4 regions of the Streptomyces solicamelliae genome follow, and region 3 is predicted to be linked to each of the others. Evidence: riboswitches for the same ligand, from Rfam matches in the RefSeq annotation. Region 3 holds a riboswitch; each other region holds the start of a gene.

The links. A riboswitch is a leader RNA that binds a small molecule or an ion and turns the genes downstream of it on or off. The one in region 3 is predicted to bind cyclic di-AMP.
Region 1: another riboswitch for cyclic di-AMP. It lies ahead of ABZO31_RS15670 (M23 family metallopeptidase); the one in region 3 lies ahead of ABZO31_RS13060 (transglycosylase family protein).
Region 2: another riboswitch for cyclic di-AMP. It lies ahead of ABZO31_RS03800 (C40 family peptidase); the one in region 3 lies ahead of ABZO31_RS13060 (transglycosylase family protein).
Region 4: another riboswitch for cyclic di-AMP. It lies ahead of ABZO31_RS09050 (transglycosylase SLT domain-containing protein); the one in region 3 lies ahead of ABZO31_RS13060 (transglycosylase family protein).

Annotation. Positions count from the first base shown of each region.
Region 1 covers NZ_CP160404.1:3,392,835-3,396,033, reverse strand. Annotated here, with positions in the region: gene ABZO31_RS15675 (PP2C family protein-serine/threonine phosphatase) at 1-1,294, shown strand, start outside; cyclic di-AMP (ydaO/yuaA leader) riboswitch at 1,584-1,717, shown strand; gene ABZO31_RS15670 (M23 family metallopeptidase) at 1,729-2,775, shown strand; gene ABZO31_RS15665 (PrsW family intramembrane metalloprotease) at 2,807-3,199, opposite strand, start outside.
Region 2 covers NZ_CP160404.1:816,010-819,208, reverse strand. Annotated here, with positions in the region: gene ABZO31_RS03810 (8-amino-7-oxononanoate synthase) at 1-561, shown strand, start outside; gene ABZO31_RS03805 (ATP-binding protein) at 789-1,220, shown strand; gene ABZO31_RS03800 (C40 family peptidase) at 1,328-1,804, opposite strand; cyclic di-AMP (ydaO/yuaA leader) riboswitch at 1,808-2,007, opposite strand; gene ABZO31_RS03795 (hypothetical protein) at 2,312-2,617, opposite strand; gene ABZO31_RS03790 (ATP-dependent Clp protease proteolytic subunit) at 2,624-3,199, opposite strand, start outside.
Region 3 covers NZ_CP160404.1:2,841,605-2,844,803, reverse strand. Annotated here, with positions in the region: gene ABZO31_RS13070 (cytochrome P450 family protein) at 1-24, shown strand, start outside; gene ABZO31_RS13065 (transglycosylase family protein) at 204-1,136, shown strand; cyclic di-AMP (ydaO/yuaA leader) riboswitch at 1,409-1,585, shown strand; gene ABZO31_RS13060 (transglycosylase family protein) at 1,589-2,296, shown strand; gene eno (phosphopyruvate hydratase) at 2,584-3,199, shown strand, end outside.
Region 4 covers NZ_CP160404.1:1,958,870-1,962,068, reverse strand. Annotated here, with positions in the region: gene ABZO31_RS09055 (PhzF family phenazine biosynthesis protein) at 1-242, shown strand, start outside; gene ABZO31_RS09050 (transglycosylase SLT domain-containing protein) at 273-1,124, opposite strand; cyclic di-AMP (ydaO/yuaA leader) riboswitch at 1,128-1,314, opposite strand; gene ABZO31_RS09045 (acyltransferase family protein) at 1,663-2,970, shown strand; gene ABZO31_RS09040 (heme oxygenase (biliverdin-producing)) at 2,995-3,199, opposite strand, start outside.

The DNA of each region.
Region 1 (3,199 bases), 550 kb from region 3:
TTGTGGATCCGGGCCCTCGTGCATTCCGGGGCCTGTGTCACCCGGACGGCGGACGGCGGGTCGCCGCCCGGCGCGGCTCCGGCCAGCCTGGACGGGGCGGAGTACCGTCCGCAGCTCGGGCGGACCGGCAGGGAGAGCACAGGTGGGGCGACGATCGTCGGCGGGCGGAAGCGACAGGGAGAGGCCTCCGGGCGAGCGGCGGTTCGTCCGCGCCCTGCCCGCGCTCCTGATCCTCGGCGGGTCCGTCTTCGACCTGGCCACGCCGCCGGAGTACACCGCCGCCCCGTTCTACTCCGCCGCCCCGCTGATCGCCGCGCCGTTCTACTCGTTCCGCACCACGCTGCTGACGGCCGTCGTGGCCGTCGTGTTCAGCGTGGCGCTGCACACGTACAACGACACGGCCACCGACGTGCCCGCGGTGATCGAGACCGTCACCGTCCTGACGGTCTCGATGCTCTCGCTGCTGATCAACAAGGTGGTGCGGCGAAGTGGCGAGAAGCTCGCGTCCGCGCGGGTCGTCGCCGAGGCGGCGCAGAAGGCGGTGCTGCCCACGCCCGCCCAGCGGATCGGCGGGCTGCACGTGGCGGCCCGGTACGAGGCGGCGCAGGCGGACGCGTTCATCGGCGGCGACCTGTTCGCCGTCCAGGACACCCCGCACGGGGTGCGGCTCGTCGTCGGCGACGTGCGCGGCAAGGGGCTCGACGCGGTGGAGGCGGTGGCGGTGATCATCGGCGCGTTCCGCGAGGCGGCCGAGCAGGAGGCCGCGCTGGAGGGCGTGGCAATGCGGCTGGAGCGGGCGCTGGCCCGGGAGGGCCGGCGGCGCGACAGCCTGGACGCCTTCGAGGGCTTCACCACCGCCGTGCTCGCCGAGATCCCGAGCGGCCCGGCCCGGGTGCGGATCGTGAACCGGGGCCATCCGGAGCCGCTGCTGCTGTACGCGGACGGGGGGCTGGAGCGGCTGACGCCGAGCCAGGCCGCGCTGCCGCTCGGCATGGGCGATCTGGCGGCCTGGCCGGACCGGGTCGACGAGCGGCCGTACCCGGCCGGCGCGACGCTCCTCTTCTACACGGACGGGCTGTCCGAGGCGCGTGACGGCGACGGCGTCTTCTACGCACCGGGGGAGCGGCTCGCCGGCCGGATCTTCCCGGGCCCGGACGAGCTTCTGGACGCGCTGGTCGACGACGTGCGCCGGCACACCGGAGGCGGTTCGACGGACGACATGGCGCTGCTGGCGGTGAGCCGGCCGGCGGAGGGCCAGCCGGAGCGGCGGCGGACGATGCCGGTGGTGCCGTGACGATGCCGGTGGTGCCGTGACGATGCCGGTGGTGCCGTGACGATGCCGCTGTGACGGTCCGTGAGGGAAGGATCTCGGAGAGGTAACGCTGACGTGTTGTCACTTCATGAACTCTTGGCCGAGTCTCGACATCGGGGCGGTCAACTCGCCCGTTTCCACCCTGTTCTGGCAGGTTAAGTCCAGGCCAATGCCCGGAACGATCAAGAGGAACAGCTTGGAATCGGGCCCACGTGTCTATTAACGTTCGATAACGCAGCGCGGTCGTCCCAGTCGTCGCAAGAGACGGCACCGTGCGCACGCGCCGAATCCCGCAAGGGAACCGGGGAACCACCAATTGGGGTGAATCGGGTCGAATTTGGCCCGTAGGAGACCTTCCTGCTCCGAACCCGTCAGCTAACCCGGTAGGCGAGAAGGAAGGAAAGGAGTACGCCTCCGTGGCGTCCAACCCTGCTGCTCGCGAGACCCACTTCGACGCCTACGGCGCCCCGATGGCTGGGGGAGGCGAGTACCAGGAGGAGTGGAACCCCAGCGAGGACACGCTCCGTCCGAACCGCGGCCGGCACCGCGTCGTCAAGCAGCGCAGCATCGCCCGCAGCTCCACCGTCCTCGGTGTCGGCGTCATCGCCGCGGTCGGCGCGGGTGGCCTGGCCACCGCCAAGGAGAAGCCCCCGGTCGCGATCTCGCTGCCGGACATGAACCTGCCCGCCGCCGAGGACCTGCCCGGCGTCGGCACCCTGCTCGCGGACGACGCCGAGACCGACAACAACGTCGGCCCGCTCACCCAGGCGTCCCTGAGCCTGCCCGCCGCCGACGGAGGCCAGACCGGCTCCATCGAGGCGGCCGACGCGGGCGAGGCCCTGCGCGCCCGCATCCTGGCCCAGGCCGAGCAGCAGCAGGCGACGGCCGACGCCGAGGCCAAGGCCGCCGCGGAGAAGGCGGCCGCCGAGAAGGCCGCCGCCGAGGCGAAGGCCCAGCAGACCGCGGCCGCCGCCGCGGAGAAGGCCGCCGCCGAGGCGAAGGCGAAGGCCGAGGCGGAGGCCAAGGCCAAGGAGGAGGCGGCCCGCCGGGCGGCGCTCGCCGCCAGCTACGCGCTGCCGACGTCCTCGTACACGATCACCTCCGAGTACGGCCAGGCCGGCTCGATGTGGTCCTCCGGCTACCACACCGGCCTCGACTTCGCCGCGCCCACCGGCACCCCGGTGAAGGCCGTGCACGGCGGCACCATCAAGTCGGCGGGCTGGTCCGGCTCGTACGGCTACCGGATCGTCCTCGAGCTCGAGGACGGCACCGAGGTCTGGTACGCCCACCTGTCCTCGATGACCGTGAGCGCGGGCCAGACGGTGACCACCGGCGACACCATCGGCCGCGTCGGCGCGACCGGCAACGTGACCGGCCCCCACCTCCACCTGGAGGTCCACACCGCGAGCGGCGCGGGCATCGACCCGGCGGCCTGGCTGCGGGACAAGGGCCAGAACATCTGACAGACCGTCCGACCCGCGCGCCCGTCGAACCTCAGGCGCGGTACGGGTTGGGACCCGTGTAGTCGCGGTGCGGCGGGGGCGGCGGAGCCGGACGGAACCGGCCCGTCGCCCCCGCCGCGTACGTGAGCGCCGGTGACGCGAACTCCTTGCGCTGCCACAGGTGGTGCAGCAGCTCCTGCTCCCGTGCGGTGAAGTCCGCGCCCGCCGTCCCCCGGTGGGCGCGGTCGCGCAGGAAGGCCAGGCTGGTCGCGAAGACCTCGTACTCGTGCACCGCGCGCGCCGCGGCCGGCCCGTACGCGGCGGAGGCGAAGGAGCGGGCCATCGCGCGGGCCCGCATCGAGGAGAGCGCGAGCGGTTCGGCGGGGGCCAGCCAGCCGGCCGCCGCGTACGCCGGGAGCCGCCCGGATATGGTGCGCAGCTCGCG
Region 2 (3,199 bases), 2.0 Mb from region 3:
GTGGACGACGCCCACGGCTTCGGCGTCCTCGGCGAGGGCGGCCGGGGCGCCCTGCACGAGGCGGGGCTCGCCGGCGACCCGGACGTGGTCGCCACCCTCACCCTGTCCAAGTCGCTGGGCAGCCAGGGCGGCGCGGTCCTCGGCCCGGCCAGGGTGATCGAGCACCTGGTCAACGCGGCCCGCACGTTCATCTTCGACACCGGCCTCGCCCCGGCCGCCGTCGGCGCCGCTCTCGCGAGCCTGCGGCTGATCCGCGAGGAGCCGGGACTCGCGGAGCGGGCCCGTACCGTCGCCGCCGCCCTGCACCGTGGGCTCACCGACGCCGGGCTGACCGCGGCCCGCCCCGACGCGGCGGTGGTGTCGGTGCACGCGCCCTCCCCGGACGCGGCGCTGCGCTGGGCCGCGGACTGCCGCGAACAGGGTCTGGGCGTCGGCTGCTTCCGGCCGCCGTCGGTGCCGGACGGCATCTCGCGGCTGCGGCTGACGGCCCGCGCCGACCTCACGGACCAGCAGGTCGACGAGGCCGTCGCCACGATCCTGCGCACGGCACCGGAGGCCTGACCTCCGGCGGACTCGGGGCCGGGGCCGGTGCCGGACTCGGGGCCGGGGTCCGGCCGTCGAGCAGACCGGCCCTCAAATGCGTTCTGGCATCGCAGAGTTCACCGCATCGAGCGACAGATTTACGCATATCTCCGTGAAACACCTCCCAGGTCCCCCGGAACGGTGGCACTCTGGCGCGAAGCGCAATCCGGGGCCGGGCGCCCCGGTGGGAAAGGGACAGCGTCGCCATGGCAGACCATCAAGAAGCAACCCTCACTCTGCCGAGCGATCCGGCCTCGGTCTCCACGGCCCGCAGATACGTCGCCGGCGTGCTCGCCGGCTGGGGCCTCGACGAGGGTTCCGAGACCTCCGACACCGTCCGTCTGATCGTCTCCGAACTGGCCACCAACGCCGTCCAGCACACCTTCGGCCAGTCGCCCACCTTCACCGTCGACGTCCGCCTCGAACGCGACGAGCAGCTGCACATCGGCGTCACCGACAGCCACCCCCGCTGGCCCCAGCGGCTGCCCGCCGCCGTCCAGCAGGACAACGGGCGCGGCATGGTGATCATCCGCTGGCTGACCGCCGAGTGCGGCGGCAGGCTCTCGGTCCGCCCGACCGACGACGGCGGCAAGACGGTCTGGATCGAACTCCCCTGGACCACCCCGTCCCCCAACTGACCCCGTCCCCCGACCGACAGGGGGTGACCGGCGGCGCGCTCGCCGGTCTCGGGCTCACCCTGCCGGCCGCCCCGGTGACGGGACACTGAACCGGGGCGGCCGCCGCGTCAGCGGACCCTGCCGTACCAGACCTTCGAGGACCAGATCCGGTCGAGCTTCACCCACGAGCCCGTCTTGGGGGAGTGCCAGATCCTGCCGTTCCCGGCGTAGATGCCGACGTGGTAGACGCGTCCGCCGGAGTGGAAGAAGACCAGGTCGCCCTTGGCCCGGCCGGAGGCCGCGATGTGCCGGGTCTTGTTGTACTGCTGCTGCGCCGTGCGGGGCAGCGCCTTGCCCGCGCGCTTGTACGAGTAGAGCGTGAGCCCCGAGCAGTCGAACCTGCTGGGCCCGGTCGCGCCGTACTTGTAGGGGGCGCCCTTCTTCGACGCGGCGACGCCGAGCGCCTTGCTCGCGTACACGGTGGCCGCCTCGGCCTCGGGCGCCGCGCCGGGGGCGAGGAGCGTGCCGCCGACGGCGGCGAGGGTCAGGGCCGATACGGCGCCGGCCCGGGAGAGCAGGGACGGGACATGAATCTGCGCAGACATGCGCAACCCTTCGTCAGCCGCCTGTGAAGGATGACCTGTCGGGTTCGGGCCCGAAGAAGCCCGGCCGCGGCTGCGGCTTCACCCCGAGGACCTGCCGTGGTCGTGCGTACGGCCGGTCCGTGTTGCCTGGGTCCTCCACTCCTGCCGATCCACTCTGTCGACCAGACGTCCGGAGCGGCGGCAGGACTCGGCGTCCGCCCGGACCGCCCCGCCGGGGATGGCGGGGGCTTGTCGTCGACAGGGATCTTGACCCAGCTCGTGCCGAAATCCGAGCTGAAACGAGGTGATGTGAGGCTGCTCACGACTGATCCGATCGGGTGGACAGGCAGTCTTTGTGATCAGCGGAGGTTTGGCGGATGAGCCCCGTACCAGCACCGGAATAGTTCATTCCGCCAAATGCGTACACCGGTTGCGCAACTCACCCGCGACACAAGTCGATTCGTCGACTACGCCGATCGAGCGAGGGTTCCTGCGACCGACTGGCCCTGGACACGACATGCGGAACTGTCAACTGGCGGAGGAGTCGGCCAGGGTGACCCGGTGTGCGCGGCGCTCGCCGTCCAACACCCGCAGGGCGCGCGCCAATGTGGCCGCGTGGACCTCGCTCTCCCCGCGCCGGTGCATGACTTCCAGGGCGTCCCGCAGGGCGACCGCCCGTCCCACCAGGGCCTGAGCCGCCCTCAGGGCCCCATAGGTATGCGATGCCCTGGATGGATTGATTCTCCCCAGTTGGTCGACGACTTCGAGGTACGCGTCGACCAACTCACCCTCGGCGCGGGTGAGGGCGGGGAGCGGCGGCAGTTCGGGGACCACCTGCGCTCACCTCGGTCCGGCGCCGCGGTTCTGCACCACGTGGTCCACGAGCCCGTACTCCACGGCCTGCCCGGCGTCGAAGACCGAGAGGCGGTCGAGGTCGGCGTCGATCCGCTCGCGGCTCTGCCCGGTGTGCTCGGTCAGCATCCCGGCGACCATGGCGCGCAGCCGCAGCATCTCCGCCGCCTGGATCTCCAGGTCGCTGGGCTGCCCCTGCACCGGCTCGTCCGTGCCCGGCTGCTCGAGCACGATGCGCGCCCCGGGCAGGGCCATCCGCTTGCCGGGCGCGCCGGCGGCGAGCAGGACGGCGGCCGTCGACACGGCCTGGCCGAGGCAGGTCGTCGCGACCTCGCAGGTGATGACCTGCATCGTGTCGTAGATCGAGGCCATGGCACTCGGCGAGCCGCCGGGCGAGTTGATGTAGAGCGCGATCTCCCGGTCGGGGTCGGCGTACTCGAGGTGCAGCAGCTGGGCGATCACGTCGTTCGCCGAGGTCTCGTCGATCGGCGTGCCGAGGAAGACGATCCGCTCCTCCAGGAGCTTGGAGTACGGATCGAGGGTGCGGCTCCCGTAGCTGGTGCG
Region 3 (3,199 bases):
GAGTTCACCGTCCCGCACAACTGACGATTCGTCAGGACTGTGATCTTTACGTGATCCCCCCTGCATCGACTTGTGACTCACGTTCGAATGCCGCTACTTTCACCGACACCTCAGCAGTCACGCGAAAGGCATTCCCCATGCGCTCCGGGAACGGACGACACCGCAGACCCCGTCAGGCCCCCGCCATCGTCGTCGCGGCAGGGGTGACCGGATCCGCCCTCGCCCTTCCGCTGCTCGCCGCGGGCTCGGCCTCCGCCGCCGACGAGGCGACCTGGGACCGGGTCGCCGAGTGCGAGTCCGGCGGACTGTGGAGCGCCGACTTCGGTAACGGGCTGTACGGCGGCCTGCAGTTCACGCAGGAGACCTGGGACACGTACGGCGGCACCGAGTACGCCGCCCGTCCGGACCTCGCCAGCCGCGGCCAGCAGATCGCGGTCGCCGAGAAGGCGCTGGCCGCGCAGGGCGCGAAGACCTGGGCCACCTGTGCCGCGATCGTCGGCCTGAACGACGACGGCACGCTGAAGAAGCCCGCGGACCCCTCCACCGGCGTGCTGCCCGGCACTCCGGCTGATCCGTCCGCGTCGCCCGATGCATCCGCGAATCAGGACGGGAACGGGAAGGGCTCCGAGGGCTCGCAGGACGACGAAACGTCTGGGAAGCCCGAGAAGTCCCTTCTGCCCGATGCGGCCGGTCAGCCGGGCGGGCAGTCGGACGAGGGCGCCACTCCGGCCACGCCGGTCACGCCGATCGAGGGCAGCGTCACTCCCGCCGCCCCCGGCACCGGCAAGCACCGCGGTGAGGCCGCGAGCGAGAACCCGAACGAACCGGGCGAGTCGCCCGAATCGGGACGTCATGCCGCGCCGGGTGACGATGCGACACGTGACGCCGGCCGCCTCGATCTCGGCGAAACCGCCGATACAGATGCGAACGCGACCAAGGGTGCCACGGGCGGCAATGCGGACACTTCGGGCGAGTACGTCGTCCAGCCCGGCGACAACCTCACGCAGATCGCGGCCGAGCACGAGCTCGACGGCGGCTGGCGTGCCCTCTACAAGGCCAACAAGGAGACCGTCGGGGGCGACCCGGACCTCATTCTCCCTGGCCAGAACCTGGAACTGACCGACCGACAGAAGTAGGAGTGGCGGGCAGTTCGACGCCTTATGTCCGGTTCTGCGTAAGTGAGACATGAGTCTCTTCGTCCCAACTGGCGTGTCCTGTCCGCAAACTTTGCTTCCGTCACCTCTCACCAGCGGAAACGGCCCCGGCAACTTGGCAAGTACGGGCGTTTTCTCCGGGATGTCGCTCTTTGAACTTCCGGTGGGTCTGTGTCTACGGTCAGGACCGCTCGCCACCGCGGGCCCCGCCGACCGGTACGCCGAATCCTGCCGCCGGCCGTCGGGAACAGTCGTCGCGTCAAGCGCCGAAGGCAGGAGCGGGGGACCCAGGTAAGCGCCGGTCCCGGCCGTCGAGACAGTGACGGCCGATCGACCGGCTTGGGGTGAAGCCGCGTGCTGGGACACGCGGCCGGGCAACTCTTCCGGCCCGAACCCGACAGCTCACCTCGCAGGCGTCGGTGAGGAGAACTTCCATGCTGTTTTCCGGCAAGGGCAAACACCGCCGTTCCTCCAAGGCCACCCGCGCCGTCGCGCTCGCCGGCATCGCCGGTGTCGCCGTCGCCGCGCCGCTGATGGCCGCGGGCAACGCCTCCGCCGCCACCGCCTCCGAGTGGGACCGCGTCGCCCAGTGCGAGTCCGGCGGCAACTGGTCCATCAACACCGGCAACGGCTACTACGGCGGCCTGCAGTTCTCGGCCTCCACCTGGGCCGCGTACGGCGGCACCGCCTACGCCCCGACCGCCAACCTGGCCTCCAAGGCCCAGCAGATCCAGATCGCCGAGAAGGTCCTGGCCGGCCAGGGCAAGGGCGCGTGGCCGAGCTGTGGCGTGGGCCTGTCCAACGCCGCGTACACCGGCGCCGCCGAGCAGGCGCAGCCCGAGCGCAAGGCCGAGCAGCCGACCACCCGCAGCGAGCAGCGCACCGCGCCGAAGCCCGTCGCGAAGAACGGCGACACCAAGAAGGCCGCCAAGAAGGCCGCCAAGAAGACCGTCACCACCCCGACCGGCAAGAAGGTCGCGAAGGGTGACGGCGAGTACAAGGTCGTCGCCGGCGACACCCTGAGCAAGATCGCCGCCGCGCACGACGTCAAGGGCGGCTGGGAGAAGCTCTTCCAGCTGAACAAGGACGTCGTCGAGGACGCCGACCTGATCTACCCGGGCCAGCAGCTCCACCTGAAGTGAGCCCGTCGGCCCGGGTGGGTCCGGCGGCCCACCCGTGCCGTGCGACCCTCCCGCGGTGACCACCCCGGCCCTGTGCGCAATTCCCCCCGTGCGCGCAGGGCCGGGGTTTCCGCATGGTTACCTGCGGGTAGTAGAGGATCTTTCGTCCGGGATGCCCGCGCTCGGGTCCTTTTTCGTCCCAGGGGGCGGGCACCGACTGGCCGGGCACCCCGAGCCGGTTAGGCTCTTGTCGCAAGGCCAAGAGACCTCGCACCTTCTCTCACGTCTCATCCCATAAGGAGATGCTCGTGCCGTCCATCGACGTCGTCGTAGCCCGGGAAATCCTGGACTCCCGAGGCAACCCCACGGTCGAGGTCGAGGTCGGCCTCGACGACGGCAGCACCGGCCGTGCTGCCGTTCCGTCCGGCGCCTCCACCGGTGCTTTCGAGGCCATCGAGTTGCGCGACGGTGACAAGAGCCGTTACGGCGGCAAGGGTGTCGAGAAGGCCGTCCTCGCCGTCATCGAGCAGATCGGCCCGGAGCTCGTCGGCTACGACGCCACCGAGCAGCGCCTGATCGACCAGGCGATGTTCGACCTGGACGCCACCGACAACAAGGGCTCCCTCGGCGCCAACGCCATCCTCGGCGTCTCCCTCGCCGTGGCGCACGCCGCCTCCGAGGCCTCGGACCTGCCGCTCTTCCGCTACCTCGGCGGCCCGAACGCGCACGTCCTGCCCGTCCCGATGATGAACATCCTCAACGGTGGCGCCCACGCGGACTCCAACGTCGACATCCAGGAGTTCATGATCGCCCCGATCGGCGCGGAGTCCTTCTCCGAGGCCCTGCGCTGGGGCGCGGAGACCTACCACGCGCTCAAGGGCGTGCTCAAGGAGCGCGGCCTGTCCACCGGTCTCGGCGACGAGG
Region 4 (3,199 bases), 880 kb from region 3:
ACGCCTGGGCCTGGGAGGACGAGGCCGCCGGCCGGGTGCGCGCCCGGGCGTTCCCGGGGCGCGGGGACGGCATCGACGAGGACGAGGCGACCGGCGCGGCCGCCCTGCTGCTCACGGCCGAGCTGGGCCGGGCGCTGAACATCACCCAGGGCCGGGGGTCGCAGCTGCTGACGGCCCCCGGCCCGGACGGAGTGATCGAGCTGGGCGGCCGGGTGCGGCTGGAGCGGACCCTGTCGGTCTGAGCCCCGGCCGCCCGGCCGTCCCGTACGCCCCTAGTACGCCCCGAAGACGTTGTCGATGGAGCCGTACCGGTCCGCGGCGTAGTTGCACGCGGCGGTGATGTTGGCGACCGGGTCGTACGGGTCGTTGGACGTGCCCGGCACGTGGTAGGCCCGGAACGTCGGGTCGATCACCTGGAGCAGGCCCTTGGACGGGGTGCCCTTGGCGGCGTTGGAGTCCCAGTTGTTGATGGCGAGGGGGTTGCCGGAGGACTCGCGCATGATGTTGCGGTGGATGCCCTCGTACGAGCCGGGGATGCCGTGCTCGGCCATGACGTCCAGGGCCTCGTTGATCCAGCCGTCGAGGGTGTTCGTGTAGGCCTTGGGCCCGGCGTCGCGGGCGACGGTCTTGGCCGGAGCGGACTTGGCGGGCGTGGACTTGGCCGGGGCGGTGCGCTCGGCGGACCGGCTCGCGCGCTCGCTGGAGGCGGGCGCCTTCGGCTTGGCGGGGGCGGCGACGGCCTTCTTTCCGAGGGAAAGACGCAGACCCGGGTGAATGAGTGACGGATTGTCACCCACCGCGGCCTTGTTGTTCCGGTAGAGGCTCTTCCAGCCGCCGGAAATTCGATGCTCCTCGGCGATCACCGAAAGGGAATCGCCGCGCACGACGGTGTAGGACTTCGGCGCGGCTTTCGGCGCGGCCTGCGGAAGAGCGGCCGTGATCTTTTCGACGGCGGCGGTGGCGGCGGTGGTCGTCGTGGCGGGGGCGGCCTGCTGCGGGGCGGCGGCCTGGGCGCCGGTCGGGATCAGCGGCAGCGCGAGCGCGGCGCCGCCGGTACCGGCCATGGCGATGCCACGGCGCAGGGGACGGCGCTTGGGGCGGCGGTGCTTACCGGATGCGGGCATGGTCGTTCCTCTCCGGCGCCTTCGGGGTGAGCTGTCGGGTTCGGGCTGGAGCTGCCCGGCCGCACACGGCGGCTTCACCCCGAGCCGCCGCGGGATTCCGCGCCGGCGCATTCGTGGGTCCCCCGCTCCTGCCGACGGGTAGTGCTCGGTCGTTTTTACGGACGGTGGCAGGATTCGGCGATCCGTCCGGGTCGACGCGAACGTAGGCGAGAAATGCGACGGGAAACAAGACGCGAATTGACTGATCAATTGTTCTCGATCATTTCGGGCGGGACGGAAAAGTCCGAACTGCCTTGCGGCGCACGGGCTCGGGGGTGGTGCGGCAGGGGGGCGCGCCATGGTCGCGTGACGGACATCACGGGGGTGCGGGGCGGAATGCCGGAAAGGGAAAACCGAATTCCCAAAAGACGTGACAAGGGATATTAACTGCGCAATGAAAGTCTTGCGGCGGTATGTCCGAATCGTGACGACGTACTCAGGCCCCGCCTGAGTATCCGAGCCCTGACGGCGTTGCGGCCGGGCGCGGCACCGTGTCCGCATGGGAATCAGCGCGCGGGAACTCGCCGCCAACACACCGGCCACCCGGGACCGGTACGTCGACCTGCTGCGGGTCGTCTCGCTCGGCGTCGTCGTGTTCGGGCACTGGCTGATGGCCGCCGTCACGGCGGACGGCACCGTGGGCAACCTGCTGGCCGTCGTACCGGAACTCCAGCTCGTGACCTGGGTGTTCCAGATCATGCCGGTCTTCTTCTACGTCGGCGGCTTCTCGCACGCCCTCGCGCACCGCTCCCGTCCGGCGTACGCGGCGTTCCTGCGCGCCCGGCTGCAACGGCTGCTGCGGCCCACGATGGTGTTCATCGGGGTGTGGGGCGCGCTCGCCCTCGTCGTCCAACTCCTCGGCGCGGACCGGGGCCTGACGGGCGTGGCGCTGCGACTCGTCGCCCAGCCGCTGTGGTTCATCGGCATCTACCTGGCGATGGTCGCCTTCACCCCGCCGCTGCTGAAGCTCCACGAGCGGTACGGCTGGGGCGCGTTCGGCGCGCTGGTGGCCGCGGCGGCCGCGGTGGACGCGCTGCGGTTCGCGGCGGACGTGCCGTACGTGGAGTTCCTGAACTTCGCGTTCGTCTGGCTGGCGGTGCATCAGCTCGGGTTCCTGCGCGCCGACGGGATGATCCGGCTGCCGAGCGCGCTCGCCGCCGTCGGTCTCACCGGCGCGGGACTGCTCGTGGCCCTCGGCCCGTACCCGCTCTCGATGGTCGGGATGCCCGGCGAGAAGGTCTCCAACATGGCCCCGCCGACGCTGGCCCTGCTCTTCCACGGCCTCTGGCTGGTCGGCGCCGTCGAGCTGCTGCGCGGCCCCGGTACCCGGTTCGTGGCGCGGGCGAACGTCTGGCACAAGGTCGTGGCGGCGAACGGGATCGCGATGACCGCGTTCCTGTGGCACCTGTCGGCGATGCTCGGCGTGTACGGTGCGCTGCTCGCCCTGGGCGCGGAGCTCCCGGCCCCGGCGACGGCCGCGTGGTGGGCCCAGGCGCCGGTACGGATCGCGGCCGCGGCGCTGCTCACGGCGGGCCTGGTCGCCGCCTTCCGCCGCTTCGAGCGCCCCGCGCCGGTCGCGCCGGGCACGGGGCAGGGCGGTCCGGTGGCGGCGCTGGGGATCACGCTGGCGCTGCTCGGCGTCCTGGGCCTGTCGATGGTCGGCTTCGGCGGTCTGCTCGAAGGCCGCACGGCCCTGCTGATCGCCGTGCACGTGAGCGCCCCCGCGGCGGTGGGGACGGCGCTGACGGGCTGGCTGCTGGTGGAGCGGGCGGGCCGGGGCGGGCGGCGGGGCCCGGACGCGGCGTGAGGGCGCCGGCCCCGCCCCGGGGGCCTACGCGCTCATCGGGAACTCGTCCGCCAGCTCGCGGAACATGGCCCCGTTGTAGTCGAAGGCGCGCTTGCACTCGTCGACGATCCGCTGCTTCTCCAGGTCGTCCGCGTGCACGGCGTCGAGGAGCTCGCGGTACCCGCGCTTGAAGGCGGCCGGGTTGGCGATGTCGTCGAAGACGTAGAAGCGGACGCCGTCGCCCTTGCGG